Regions from separate parts of the Thioalkalivibrio sp. AKL8 genome, predicted to be linked through region 1. Evidence: predicted binding sites of a transcription regulator. Region 1 holds the regulator's gene; the other holds the start of a gene.
What was found. Region 1 encodes FNR, which switches genes on or off when oxygen is low (the NO sensors DNR and NnrR bind a similar motif). Its sites were predicted from a motif close to TTGATNTANATCAA; they were not measured.
Positions count from the first base shown of each region.

Region 1 (7,405 bases):
TTGCGCGGGGTATCGGTCATTGCTTGGCTCGTTTGGGTGGCACCGGGCGCGGGTGCAGGGGCGCTATTGTCGGGTTTGGCTCGCGGGTTGTCGAGGCGTGCCAAGGGCTCCGGCATGTTGTCCACAGAAGCTGTGGATAACTCTGTGGGCAACCCGGTGGAATCGGTCGCGAGGCCTTGCCACACAAGGCCGCATGACAAATTGGTTAAAAAACGACCAACACATAAGAAAGGAGGAAAAACAGTATTTTGCAGAACAATGGTGCAGCGACTTAGATGCTTGTTCGCCTATCTTGGCCGATGTTCCCTATCTTCAGGTCCTTTGTGCATAAAACCGTCGCAAGGGCCTTGACACCTGCCTTGATTCGCGCCCGGGGGCTTCGGAAAGGACGGGTGGCTCGTGGTGCCATTGGCGTCGTGCACCGAGGCCAGTAGAATCGCGCGATCACTCCCAACATCGGATGCCACGTACCCATGGCCGAACTCGCGCGAGAGCAGATCGAAAACGCCCTGAAGACCGTTCAGGACAAGTACCTCGAGCAGGACCTGGTCGCCGCCGGCGAGGTCCGGGACATCCGCGTGGACGGTGCCCGTGCCGCGATCGATATCCAGATGGGGTATTCCGCTGCTGGGTACCACGACGAGCTGCGCGCCGCCATCCAGGGTGCCCTGGCGGGTGTGGCCGGGCTCGAGTCCTCCGAGGTCACCATCAGCACGAAGGTCACGACCCACGCGGTGCAGAAGAGCCTGAAGCCAATGGCGGGGATCAAGAACATCATCGCCGTGGCTTCCGGCAAGGGCGGGGTGGGCAAGTCCACGACCGCGGTCAACCTGGCGCTGGCCCTGGTCGCCGAGGGCGCGCAGGTCGGTATCCTGGATGCCGACATCTATGGCCCCAGCCAGCCGCGCATGCTGGGGATCAAGGACAAGCCGGAATCCAAGGACGGCAAGAGCATGGAGCCGCTGGAGCGCCACGGCGTGCAGGCGATGTCCATTGGTTTCCTGATCGACGAGGACACGCCAATGATCTGGCGTGGCCCGATGGTTACCCAGGCGCTGGAGCAGCTCCTGAACGAGACCAACTGGAAGGAGCTGGACTACCTGATCATCGACCTGCCGCCGGGCACCGGTGACATCCAGCTAACCCTGTCGCAGAAGATCCCGGTCTCCGGTTCGGTGATCGTGACCACGCCGCAGGACATCGCGTTGCTGGATGCGCGCAAGGGCCTGCGCATGTTCGAGAAGGTCGAGGTGCCGGTGCTCGGCATCATCGAGAACATGAGCATCCACATCTGCTCGAAGTGCGGCCACGAGGAATACATCTTCGGCCAGGGCGGCGCCGAGGGCATGGCGGAGGAATACGGCGTGGATCTGCTGGGCGCACTGCCGCTGGACATCCGCATCCGCGAGCAGGCGGACGGTGGCGAACCCACCGTGGTCGCCGACCCGGAGGGCCGCATCACGGAGATCTACCGCGAGATCGCACGGCGCACGGGTGCCAAGCTGGCTGAGCAGTCCAAGGACTACAGCAGCAAATTCCCCAACATCGTGATCCAGGACAACTGATCCGGTGCGCCACCAGGGACAGGCCCAATGAGCATCAAGGCGGACCGCTGGATTCGGGAGATGGCCGAGACGAAGGGCATGATCGAGCCCTTCGAGCCCGGCCAGATCCGCTACCGCGACGAGCAGCGGATCGTGTCCTACGGGACCTCGAGCTACGGCTATGACGTGCGCTGCTCCGATCACTTCAAGATCTTCACCAACATCAACTCCAGCGTTGTCGACCCCAAGGGCTTCGACGAGGGCAGTTTCGTGGACGTGCAGTCGGACTGCTGCATTATCCCGCCGAACTCCTTTGCCCTGGCGCATACGGTCGAGTACTTCCGCATCCCGCGCGATGTGCTGACCATCTGTCTGGGCAAGTCGACCTACGCGCGCTGCGGCATCATCGTGAACGTGACCCCACTGGAGCCCGAGTGGGAGGGCCACGTGACGCTGGAGTTCTCCAACACCACGCCGCTGCCCGCCAAGATCTACGCCAACGAGGGCGTGGCGCAGATGCTGTTCCTGCAGTCCGACGAGGTCTGCGAGACCTCCTACAAGGACCGCGGTGGCAAATACCAGGGCCAGCGCGGCGTCACGCTCCCGCGCACCTGACCCAACCCTTCAAGTACGGAGTAGGCCCGCCATGCGTATCGTGATCGCGCTGGGCGGTAACGCCCTGCTGCAACGCGGCGAGACCCCCTCGGCCGAGGCCCAGCAGCACAACGCCCAGCGTGCGGCGGCAGCCATCGCGGCCGTGGCGCGCGAGCACGAGGTGGTCGTCACCCACGGCAACGGGCCGCAGGTGGGGTTGCTCGCCAATCAGGCGGAATGCGATCGCATCGCCTGGCCGCTGGATGTGGTCGGGGCCGAGAGCCACGGCATGATCGGCTACATCCTGGCGCGGGAGCTGCATAACGCGCTGGGCCATGACCGGGTGGCGAGTCTGCTCACCCAGACCGAGGTCGACCCGAACGACCCCGCCTTCGACCACCCGGAAAAGTTCATTGGCCCGACCTGGGACGCGGCCCGCGCCCGCGCGCTGGCCGACGAGCGCGGCTGGGACGTGGCACCAGACGGCGAGGGCTGGCGGCGGGTGGTGGCGTCGCCGGAGCCGCAACGCCTGCTGGGTATGGAGGCCGTCCGCAGTCTCGTGGATGGCGGGTCGGTGGCGATCTGTGCCGGGGGCGGCGGCGTACCGGTCGCGCGTGACGGCGACGGGCGTCTATACGGCATCGAGGCCGTGGTGGACAAGGACCTGACGGCCGCGCGCCTGGCCGCGCATGTCGGGGCGGACTGGTTGTTGATGCTGACCGATGTCGACGGCGTCTACATGGACTGGGGCACACCGGACGCCCGGCGCCTGAAGGCGCTTCTGGTTACGGCCGTGGAGCCGGCGGCGTACCCGGGCGGTTCCATGGGGCCGAAGATGGAGGCTGCACGGCGCGCTGCCCAGGGCGGCATTCGGGTCGGGATCGGTTCGCTGGAGGACGCCGCGGCTATCCTGGCCGGGCAGGCGGGGACCCGGATCCTGCCGGTGGGCGCCGCCTGAAGCCCTTGCCGGAACCCCCGCCTGTTACACTCGATGTTGCACGCCCGCCGCAGAGTTTGCAGGCTTCGAGTACACATGGATCAAGAGTGAAGATGATGCGAGAGATTCAGCGAGCCGCCCCCCTGGTGATCGGTCTGACGGCCGTGGGTCTGCTGGCGCTAGGCTGCGGCAGCGGCGAGCCGGAGGAGTCGGCCGGCCCCGCCCAGGGCCTGGAGCAGGGCGGCATCACGCCGCAGGACATGTCCAGTGACGAGGCGCGGCGCCCGCAGCAAAGCGGCATGCCCGCCGCGGACGTGAAGCGCGCAACCGACTGATTGGATCGGTGACTGCGGGGATTCCCCTGCAGTCACCACATGAGGTCGTCGGGTACGACGTAGTCCTTGTACGGGTCGTCCGGGGCGGGTTCCGATCCGGTTTCGTCCTCGGCGGGGATGACCAGTGGCCATTCCGGATCGCGCTCGCGGATGCGGTCGGCGGTCTCTCGCGGGATGACCCGGAACCCCTTTTCCGGGCGCACATCCAGGCCGGCAAGCGCGGCGCGGCCATCGGCCAGGCGCTTTTGCAGGTCGGCGGTCACCGGGAGGTGGCGGATCTGCCCGCCCTGCTGGAAGTGATAATCCAGCGCGGCATCGCCGGTGGGGATTGGCGCCAGGTGGGTGCTCACTAGTTCGCGGATCTGCGCGTGGCGCGCCCGGCGTTCGGCACGCTCCTGCTGTTCGCGGTTCTTCTGTCGCGAACGCTCGGCCTGCTCGGCCTTGCGCGCCTCGGCAACGCCTGGCTCCGGACCGGTATTGCGGTCCTTTTTCTTTTTCGCGTTGCCTTTCTGGGCCTTGTGCTTTTGCGACTTGGCCTGGCGAACCTGTTTTTCGTCCACCAGCCCCTTCTTCAGGAGCTGACTGCGCAGATCTTCCGACATGAATCCTGCCGTGTTCGGTCAATGTGCGGGGAGCATAGCCGGAATCTGCCCTCGCGTGCAGCACGGCGCCGGTCAGGCCGCGGCAAACGCGCGCACTCCGTCGCGGATCTCGGCATCCGGCAGATCGGGGAACAGGGTGCGCAGTCGGCGCTGGGGATCGATGGCGTTGGCCCCGGTGCTCTGTTCGGCCTGGCGTCGGGCCTCTGCGAGCAGTTGCAGGCCGCCGAGGCGCTCGCTTTGCAGCTCCAGCGCCAGTACGGCGCGGTAGAGCGTGTCGCGTTCGGGGGTGTGGAGTTGCCGACGCAGTACGCGGAGGCGTTCGGTGGAGGATGCCTGCCAGCGCCGGGCCGTTTCCCGTAGTGCCCGCCATTGCGGGGTGCTCAGGGGCTGCGGGTACCACAGGGCAAACAACGCCAGCATCACGTCCACGCCAAAATCGTCCTGCCAGCGCATCAGGCGCTCACGCGCGACGGGGTCGGCCCAGAGGCTGGCGGCGAATGCCCAGAACGGGGCGAAGTCTGTGGCCAGTGGGTCTTCCCCTGGCTCCGGCTTGGGTCCGGGTTCAGGCACTGCTCGCGGCGGAGGTGAAGGTGACCCCGGCCGTGTTGCGCAGGCCGTCGGGCTGGAGGATCTCCAGATCCCGGGTGTGCAGGTTGATCACACCCTGGTTGCGCAGCTGAGTAAACAGGCGGCTGATGGTCTCCTGGGTCAGGCCCAGGTGGTTGGCGATGTCTGCCCGTGACATGGGCAGGTAGAACCGCTCGGGGGACAGGCCGCGGGCGCGATGGCGTTCCGACAGGACGATCAGGAAGGTCGCCAGACGCTGCTCCGCGGTACGTTGGCCGAGCAGGGCGTGCAGGCTTTCGTCCTGGGCCAGTTCCTGACTCATCACGCTCATCATGTGCTGGCGGAAGGTCGGCAGGCGGCCGGCGAGGTCGTCGACATGGCCGTAGGGCACGGCGCAGACGCTGGTGGACTCCAGCGCAATGGCACTGACCGGGTGCTTGCCGGAGTGGATCGCGTCCAGCCCCAGGAGGTCGCCGGCCAGCGCGAAGCCGGTGATCTGTTCGGTCCCGTCATCGGAGATCAGCACCGTTTTCAGTGCCCCGGTGCGGACCGCGTACAGCGCTTCGAACTTGGTCCCCATGGTGAACAGGGGCGCACCCTTGGCGATCGGCCGGCGTTGCTGGACGATTTGGTCGAGTTGCCAGAGTTCATCCTGGGGCAGGCCCATGGGCAGGCAGAGCTGGCGCAGGGTGCAGTGCTGGCAGGCTTGGGTGGGTCGTAGCGTCATGGGTGCAGGGTAGCCGTTTTTTCGACGTTGGGGAAAGCGATCTTCGGGGTATGCCATCGGGGATGGGAATGCGGTACTGTCCCCATGAGTTGTAGGCGATTACAGAAGGGTTTGCTGTCGGTCAGCCGGGCCGCACATCGAGATGGCTCGATGTCTTCTCCCTCCGGCGGCTGCGTGGACAATGCGAGACATCGGTTATTAGGCTGAGTCTAGAGTCTGCGGCACGGTCACGTTCGGCGTTACGCGTGGGGGCTGAGAGACCCGACCGCTAGAACAAGGACAGGGGTAGAGATGATCGAGCGGTTACTGGAGCAGTACATACGCTACGGGACCTTCGTGCTGCGGCATCCGGATGGCCGTGAGCAGCGTTTCGGGAACGGCGCGCCGGAAATCACCATGCAGGTGCATGACAAGGCGGCGTTACGCAAGATTGGGCGCGACCCGGGCTTCCAGCTGGGCGAGACCTACATGGACGGCCTGTGGTCGCCCGGCCCCGAGGGCCTGCAGGTGTTCCTCGACGTGGCCATGCGCAACTTCGCGCCGATGTTCAAGCAGCGGGTCAACCCTGCAGTGCGCATGCTGCGGGCCCTGATCGAGCAGGGCAACAAGGTGGCGCGCTGTTACCAGAACATCGCCCATCACTACGACGTCGATGAGTGGCTTTATCGTCAGTTCCTGGACGAAGGCATGTTCTACAGCTGCGCCTATTTCGAGCGCCCGGATATGACGCTGGAAGAGGCGCAGCAGGCCAAGTGCGCGATGCTGCGGAAGAAGTTGATGCTGGAGCCGGGCATGCGGGTGCTCGACATCGGTTGCGGCTGGGGCGGTCTGGCCTTCCATCTCGCCGAGCATGCCGGTGTCCATGTCGATGGCGTGACGCTGTCGAAGGAGCAGTTGCGGGTTGCCCGTGACGAGGCCAAGCGTCGGGGGCTCGAGGATCGGGTGCGGTTCCTCTATCAGGACTACCGCGAACACGACGATCAGTACGATCGCATCGTCAGCGTCGGCATGTTCGAGCATGTGGGCACGCCCAACTACGAGACGTTCTTCCAGCGCGTGCATGATCTGCTGAAGCCGGAAGGCATTGCGGTGCTGCACACCATCGGGCGTCAGGAACCACCGAGTACCTCCAACCCCTGGCTGAGCAAGTACATCTTTCCGGGCGGGTATACGCCGGCCCTGTCCGAGGTGATGGGCGCGCTGGAGCCCACGCCGCTGTACACCACCGATATCGAGTTCTGGCGCCTGCATTACGCCGAGACGCTGGCCGAGTGGTATCGCCGCTTCCAGAAGGTGCGGCCCGAGGCCGTCGAACGCTTCGATGAGCGTTTCTGCCGCATGTGGGAGTTCTACCTGGCCAGCTGTGAGGCCACCTTCCGCTGGTGGGATCAGGTGGTCTTCCACGTGCAGATGGCCAAGCAGCAGGATGCGGTGCCGTTGACCCGCGATTACCTCTATCGTGACGATGCCCCCGAAGTGATCTCCACACCGCCCGGGAAGGCCCGGGCACAGCCCAGCGACGCCGCCTGAAGGCGAGGCGAGGGGGGCGATCCGGGGCCGATCCCGAAAGTACTGCAAAACTCGGGCGAACCGAACGCGCATTCCCTACACTAGTGGTCACGTTGCGGCCATGCCGGCGGTAACCACCCATTCCGGAGCAGGGGCGCGTGTTCGGTCGCTTTCGTAAACGCAGGGAGGCACAGGGCCAGGAAAGCCCGCAGGCCGGCGGACCGTCACAGGAACACGTCCTGATCGAGGCGGCCGGGCGCAGCCGCATTACCGAGGTGGCCGCCACCGCGCGGCGTGTTCCCTGGTCGCTGAACTTCCTGCAGTTGCTGTGGGCCGCCGGGCCAGTCACGTTCCTGGCAATGCAGGGCGGCTACTTCCTCGGTTTCGGCCACGCCGCCCCGGCACAGAACTTCATCTTCTTTGCCGTTTACACCCTGCTGTTCGGGGTCATCGGCCTGGTCGCGCGTTTCGTTGCGGACGCCACACGGGGCAAGCGCCAGGAGCGCTCGCGCGATCAGCTGCGCAACACCATCGACTTGCTGCCGGATCTGCTGTTCGTCACCCGCGACCTGGCGATGGGCGAGATGACC
Region 1 covers NZ_AQYF01000008.1:29,036-36,440, reverse strand. The annotation lists gene metG (methionine--tRNA ligase) at 1-20, opposite strand, end outside; gene apbC (iron-sulfur cluster carrier protein ApbC) at 474-1,565, shown strand; gene dcd (dCTP deaminase) at 1,593-2,159, shown strand; gene G335_RS0107450 (carbamate kinase) at 2,191-3,096, shown strand; gene G335_RS0107445 (hypothetical protein) at 3,192-3,410, shown strand; gene G335_RS0107440 (DUF2058 domain-containing protein) at 3,443-4,012, opposite strand; gene G335_RS0107435 (DUF2390 domain-containing protein) at 4,085-4,582, opposite strand; gene fnr (fumarate/nitrate reduction transcriptional regulator Fnr) at 4,575-5,306, opposite strand; gene G335_RS0107425 (cyclopropane-fatty-acyl-phospholipid synthase family protein) at 5,598-6,836, shown strand; gene G335_RS0107420 (hypothetical protein) at 6,974-7,405, shown strand, end outside.

Region 2 (7,405 bases), on a different contig from region 1:
TCACGCCGGCGACTACGACGTGGTGACCTGCCTGGAGATGCTGGAACACGTGCCCGATCCGGATGCCGTCATCGACGCCCTTGCAAAGCTCGTGCGCCCCGGCGGCTGGCTGTTCCTGTCCACCATCAACCGAACTCCGCGCGCCTTTGCCGAGGCCATCGTGGGGGCCGAATACGTGTTGCACATGCTGCCCACCGGCACCCATGAGTACGGCCGCTTCATCCGTCCCTCCGAACTGGGCACCGCCCTGCGCCGCCACGGGTTCGAGGTCACCGCGATGACCGGCCTGACCTATTCGCCCCTGAGCGGGCGTTATCGCCTGGTCGCCCGCACCGACGTGAACTACCTGATGGCCGCTCGCCGCGACGAAGCCGGCCCCGACGAATGACCCACGAACTCGGATCGGTCCTGTTCGACCTCGACGGGACCCTGCTGGACACCGCTCCCGACATGCATGCGGCCCTGGTCACCCTGATGGCCGAACACGACCGTGCGCCGCTGGCGTTCGAGGTCGTGCGTAACTTTGTCTCCCACGGGTCCCGGGCCCTGGTGGATCTCGCCTTCCCGGACGCCGATCCCGCCTTCGCGGAGCATCTCAAGAAGCGCTACCTGGAGATCTACGCCCGCGACCTGTGCCGGACCACCGCCCTGTTTCCCGGACTCGCAGAGCTGCTGGACGCCTGCGAGGCCCGCGGCTGGTCCGTCGGCGTGGTGACCAACAAGCCGGGCTGGCTGACCGATCCACTGCTGGAGGCCCTCGGGCTGCATGCGCGCATGGCAGCCGTCGTCAGCGGCGATACCCTGCCCCAGCGCAAACCCGCCCCGGAACCCATGTGGCTGGCCGCCCGGCAGACTGGCCTGCCGCCGGAACGCCACTGCTACTGGGGCGATGCAGAACGCGACATCGCGGCCGGACGGGCCGCCGGCATGCCCACCCTGATCGCCAACTGGGGCTACATCGACGCCAACCAGCGTCCGGATCAATGGGGCGCCGATGCCGCCCTGGAACAGCCGAACGACTTCTGGGCCTGGTACGCCGACGGAGCCGCCACGGAGCCCGGGCTTGCGCGCTGAATCCGCCCACCCCGGCGCCCCGCACGCCGGAAACAGGGCCTGAGCAGCCATGTCGCCCCGTATCCGTTCGGCCTACCGCCACTGTCGCCAGCGTGCCAAGGCGCATTACGAGAACTTCCCCGTGGCCTCCTGGCTGCTGCCCAGTCGCCTGCGCGGCCCCGTGGCGGCGATCTACTGCTTCGCACGCGATGCCGACGACCTGGCCGACGAGGACCCGCGTCCGGTCGCCGAGCGGCGCCAGGCGCTGCTGACGATGCAGGAACGGGTGCAGATCCTGGAAGACCCCGCCGCCGAACACGAACCCGAATGGATTGCCCTTGCCGACGCCCGCGCCCGCTTCGACCTCCCGGCCGCGCCGTTCTCCGACCTGATCGACGCCTTCCTGCAGGATCTGGAACAGACCCGCTATGCGACCTTCGGCGAGGTCATGGACTACTGCCGCCGCTCGGCCAACCCGGTTGGCCGGCTGATGCTGCACCTGAACGGCAACCCGACCGACGAGATGCTGGGGTACTCGGACGCCATCTGCTCGGCGCTGCAGCTGATCAACTTCTACCAGGACCTGCAGCAGGACCTGCAGGAGAACAACCGCATCTACCTGCCGCAGGAAGAGATGGACCAGTACGGCGTGACCGAAGCGATGCTGGCCACCGGGCAGACCACCTTCCAGCTACGCAACCTGATGCAGTTTCAATACGCCCGCGCCGACCGGCTGCTGCGCGCCGGGGCGCCGCTGGGCGGCCTGCTGCGCGGGCGCATGGGGCTGGAGATCCGGGCGATCATCAACGGCGGGGCACGCATCCTCTGGCGGCTGCGGCAGCAGGATGACGTCTTTGCCCGCCCGCGCCTGCGTACCCGCGACGCCTGGATCATCCTGAGCCACAGCCTTCGGCCGCGCCGCCGAAGACCGTAGGGATCGAGCCGCCGAGAACCCCTGGTTAAGCTGAGGGCTTAAAAGGCATCAAGCGGCAATGCCCTCGACCGTAAGGTGCTGGAGGTCAGTTCGTTCGCTTGCGTGCTCAAAGGTAATGGCGCAAACACCACCACTGGCATCGACATCCAGGGTCGTGTTCTCGTCAAGCGAGCGGGTTTCGGCCACGCTATCGCCTCGGAATTCGATATAAAGCGTATCCGTATCGCCGAAGTACTGGAGTTTCATGGCTGGAACCCTCGATCGAAAAAGGCGTTGTGAACGGTTTCTCCATCCGGCAGCAGAACAACGCGAAGGTAGCGTCCTTCAGCCTCCTCGACACGAGCCCATCTGCGGATACGCCCATCGCCTTGGACTTCTTCGCACAACGGTTGGTCGATTGCACTACTGATCCAGTGATCCCGGATCATTCGCCGATCCGGCCTCTCGCGTACAGTCTCGAAGTAACGTGTCGTCTTCACCGGAACGTCCCTGTTACCGGTTGCTATTGTTCAAAGCTTCCGCCGAGAACGGATCGCCGTCAAGCCGCTCACACTACCTTGCTGTAGCGCTGCGCGCTCTCCGTCTTCAGGTAGGCGTCGAAGGCCATGGCGACGTTGCGCAGCAGCAACCGCCCACGCGGCAGGATTTCCAGGCGCCCCGCGCCGATCCGTACCAGTCCATCGGCCTCCATGCCCTGCAGCCGCTCCAGTGCATCCCCAAGGACCTCGCCGAACACGATCCCGTGGCGCGCCTCGATCGCGGCGAAATCGATGCGCGAGTGGCACATGAGTTCGGTAATCACGTCCCGGCGCAGCCGATCGTCGGCACTCAGTTCGAGTCCGCGAAACACCGGCAGGCGCCCGGCATCCAGCCGCGCGTAATAGGCATCCAGTTCGCGCAGGTTCTGGCTGTAGGTGGCGCCCACCTTGCCGATAGCCGTCGGCCCCAGTGCCACCAGGTCGTACTCCGCCCGTGTGGAGTAGCCCTGGAAATTGCGCTGCAGCGTCCCGGCGCGCTGGGCCGTGGCCAGTTCGTCGTCCGGCAGGGCAAAGTGGTCCATGCCGATGTATACATAGCCGGCATCGGTCAGGCGAGCGATGGTGGTCTCGAGGATCGCCAGCTTCTCCGCGGCGTCCGGCAGGTCGGCCTCGCGGATCTGGCGCTGAGTCTTGAACATCTGCGGCAGGTGCGCGTAGTTGTAGATCGCCAGGCGCTCCGGGCGCAGCTCCAGCGCGCGCTCCAGGGTGGCGGTATAGGTCTCCACCGTCTGCAAGGGAAGGCCGTAGATCAGGTCCAGGTTGGTGGATTCAAAGCCGTTGGCCCGCGCCTGCTCCACCGCCTGCGCGGTCACCTCGAACGGCTGGATGCGGTTCACCGCCCGCTGCACGTTCGGGTCGAAATCCTGCACCCCGAGGCTGATCCGGTTAAAACCCAGCTCGCCCAGCAGCGGGATGGTCCCGGGCCGCACCGCGCGCGGATCAATCTCGATGGAGAACTCGCGGGCATCGCTTTCGTCCAGGCGGAAGTGCCTCGCCAGCGTCGCCATCACCCGGCGCAGATCGTCATCGCCAAGATAGGTCGGCGTGCCGCCCCCGAAGTGCAGCTGCCCGACAGTGCGTTCCCGATCGAACAGCTCGCCCTGCAATTCGGCCTCGCGCTCCAGATACTGCAGGTAGCGCTGGGCGCGCTGGTAATTTCCGGTGATGACCTTGTTGCAGGCGCAGTAGAAGCACACCGTGTCGCAGAACGGGACATGCACGTACAGCGACAGGGGGCGCGCCGGATCGGCCCCGTTGGTCGCCTGCGCCGCCTCGGCATAGGCGCGGTCGTCGAAGCCCTCGTGAAACTGTGGCGCGGTGGGATACGACGTGTACCGCGGCCCACTCACGTCGTATCGGCGCAGGATTTCGGGATCAAACACCAGGCGTTGTTCCATTGGGAGCTCCACAGCCGTCGCCGCGCACTCGCGACCTTGGTTCTGCAGACTACGGCCGCACGCCAGGCCCGAGCTTGATACAGGTCAACAATCCGCCTTCGGCGCCCTCTCCCGCCCCCTGTGCTGCCTGTGCTAGCCTTCTCCTCCCTGTTCGACACCCGCCACGCGAGAGCGCATGTCCCCCGACGAGTATTGCGAGGAGAAGGCCGCGCAAAGCGGCTCCAGCTTCTACTACGCGTTCCGCTTTCTGGAACCGGATCGCCGTCGCGCCATCACGGCGCTGTACGCCTTCTGCCGGGAAGTCGACGACATCGTCGACGAGGTGAGCGAGGAGAGCATTGCGCGCACCAAGCTCGACTGGTGGCGCCAGGAGATCGAACGCCTGTTCGCCGGCGAACCCCGCCACCCCATCACCCAGGCCCTGCAGCCGCACATCGCCGCCTTTGACCTCGGGCGCGAGTACTTCGACGAGATCATCGACGGCATGCAGATGGATCTCGACTACGACAGCTATCCGGACTTCACCACGCTGTCGCTGTACTGCTACCGCGCGGCCAGCGTCGTGGGCATCCTGTCCGCTCACATCTTCGGCTACACCGATCGGCGCACTCTCAAGTACGCCCACGACCTCGGCATGGCGTTGCAGCTCACCAACATCCTGCGCGACGTACACGAGGACGCCATGCGTGGCCGCGTGTACATCCCCATGGACGAGCTCAGCAAGCACGGGGTCAAGCCGGAGGAATTCCAGATCAACATCACCGACGACCGCCACCGCGCCCTGTTCGCGGAGCAGGCGGAACGGGCGCGACGCTACTACGAACGCGCCGAGGAACACCTCCCGGACGCCGACCGCTACGCCCAGCGCCCGGGCCTGATCATGGCAGCCATCTACCGCACCCTGCTCGACGAGATCGCGGACGATGGCTATCGCGTGCTGGAACACCGCGTACGCCTGACCCCGATCCGCAAGCTGTGGATCGCGTGGCGCACCGCGCGCCGCCTGAAGCGCGAACAACGCCGCCGCGCGACCTGATGCCATGATCTCCGGCTCACCCCACGCGCCCGTCGTCGTGGTCGGCGCGGGCTGGGCCGGCCTGACCGCCGCGCTGGCGCTTGCACGCGCCGGGCACCCCGTGCACCTGATCGAGGCCGGCAAGGCCCCCGGTGGCCGTGCCCGCAGCCTCGACCTGGACGGTACCCCGCTCGACAACGGCCAGCACATCCTGGTCGGGGCCTGCCAGCAGACCCTGCAGCAGATCCGTTCGGTCGGCATCAACCCCGAGCAGGCGTTTCAGGCCCTGCCCTTCGGCCTGCGCATGTTTGAGCCCACGGGCCGGCCGCAGGCCCCGGCGTTCCAGCTGGAACCACGTTCGCCCCGGTTGCCCGCCCTGGCCGCCGCGCTTTACCGGGCGCTTGCGAAGCACTCCCTTGGTACACGCCTGCGTGCACTGTCCGGCGCCGCCGCCATGTTGCACCGGCCCCTGCGCGACGATCTCCCCGTCCTCGACTGGCTGCGCCAGCGCCGTCAGCCCGACGCCCTCATTCGCAGCCTGTGGGACCCGTTGTGCCTGGCGGTGATGAACACCCCGCCCCGAACCGCCTCGGCCCGCATCTTCCAGAACGTCCTGCGCCTGGCACTCAACCATGGCCCGGAAGCCGCGCGCCTTCTCGTCCCCGCGCGGCCACTCGGCGAGCTGTTCCCGGAACCGGCTGTACAGGAACTCCGGGAGCGTGGCGCCAGAGTGGATCTTGGCCGCCGCATCACCGCCATTGAGCGCAGCACGACTCACGACGCCGCCCCCTACCGCCTGCGCGACCGCCAGGGCGTGGCGAGCCCGGCGCGCGGCGTGATCCTGGCCGCCCCTCCAGCCGCCGCCGCTGCCCTGCTTCCGCACGAAACCGGCTGGGAGGCCACGCACCAGGGCCTGAATGCCATGAGCGCCCGCAGCATCTGCACCGTCTACCTGCGCTATGCGCGGCGCCTTGATGATCTTCCGCCACTACAGGGGCTGCTGGACCAGCATGGCCAATGGCTAATCGCGCGGAATGTCGCCGGGGCGCCACACTGGCTGGCGGTCGTGATCTCCGCGGCCGACGACCTCGAACCGTTGACGGCGGATGCGCGATGGCGCACCGTCGCCCGCTCCCTGGCCCAAACCTTCCCCGAACTGGGCGAACCCGAGACCGGCCACAGCATTTGCGAACGCCGCGCGACGCTGGACGCGCAAGCCGGTCTGGATGCACGTCGCCCGCCGGCCCGCACGCCCTGGCCGGGGTGTTATCTGGCCGGGGATTACCTGACGCCTGCACTGCCGTCCACGCTCGAAGCGGCCGTACAATCTGGACTAGAATCGGCGCACCTGTACCTGGAGGACCATCCTTGACCGATCTCGATATTCCCCGCCTGCTCGCCTACCGCCCGGAACCCGGCGCCTTCGATGAACGCGTGATCCTGGTCACCGGGGCCGCCGACGGCATCGGCCGCGCGGTTGCCGAGGCCTGTGCCGCGGCCGGCGCGATCGTGGTGCTGCTGGACAAGGACCTGAAGGGCCTCGAAGCGGTCTATGACCGGATCGAACAGGCCGGTCACCCGCAGCCCGCGATCTACCCACTGAATCTCGAAGGCGCGACGGTCAAGGACTATGGTGACCTGGCGGAGAACATCCGCGACTCGCTGGGCCGCCTGGACGGGCTGGTAATGAACGCGGGCTGGGCCGGCGCCCTGATGCCGATGAAGAACTACGACCCGGAGCTGTGGTTCAAGGTCATCAACAGTAACCTGCACGGCCCGTTCTTCCTCACGCAGGCCGTCCTGCCGCTGCTGGAGGCCAGTCCCACCGGGAGCCTGGTCGTGTCCACTCAGAACGCCCGCAAGGCCTTCTGGGGCGCCTTCGGCATGGCCAAGGCGGCCCAGGACGGCCTGATCGACATCCTGTCGCACGAGCATCGCAACGAACCGCGCTTCCTGCACGTGAACGGTATCGACACCGGCCCGGTGCGCACCCGCTTCCGCGCCGGCCATTATCCCGGGGAAAACCCCGACCTCCTGCCCGAGCCCGAGGCCGTGGTCGGCCCCTATCTGTACTTCCTGGACCCCGGCGACCGCACCACCACCGGTCTGAACATCAGTCTGGAAGGCCAGGTCCCGGTGCCCGACGCGGCGTCCTGAACCGCAGCGGCGTCAGGCGCGCGGCCGCTTGCCGGCCGGGCGCCCTTTGCGCACCTTCCCACCACCCGCGCGCGGCTTGCCGCCCTTGGGCGCGGCAGAGCGTGCCCCGGCCTTGCCCGCTGGCGCTGGCTTGCCACCGGGACGCGCCGCAGCCTCGACGCCGTTGTGCTGCGTCTGGAAGGTCTGGCCGCGCTTTTTCAGCGCCTTGCCGCCTCGGGTGATGCGCCCGCCGGTGGACGGACGTGCCGCACCCTGACCGGTCCCGGCCGGCTGCCAGGTCGGCACCAGCTGATGCTTGCCATTGCCGATC
Region 2 covers NZ_AQYF01000009.1:222,464-229,868, reverse strand. The annotation lists gene ubiG (bifunctional 2-polyprenyl-6-hydroxyphenol methylase/3-demethylubiquinol 3-O-methyltransferase UbiG) at 1-388, shown strand, start outside; gene gph (phosphoglycolate phosphatase) at 385-1,074, shown strand; gene hpnC (squalene synthase HpnC) at 1,124-1,987, shown strand; gene G335_RS0110430 (DUF2283 domain-containing protein) at 2,036-2,233, opposite strand; gene hemN (oxygen-independent coproporphyrinogen III oxidase) at 2,535-3,923, opposite strand; gene hpnD (presqualene diphosphate synthase HpnD) at 4,099-4,959, shown strand; gene hpnE (hydroxysqualene dehydroxylase HpnE) at 4,964-6,310, shown strand; gene G335_RS0110410 (SDR family NAD(P)-dependent oxidoreductase) at 6,307-7,095, shown strand; gene G335_RS0110405 (YgiQ family radical SAM protein) at 7,108-7,405, opposite strand, start outside.
Region 2: hemN (oxygen-independent coproporphyrinogen III oxidase) is a predicted target of FNR. The motif match lies at 3,998-4,011, and genes of this name have one in related genera.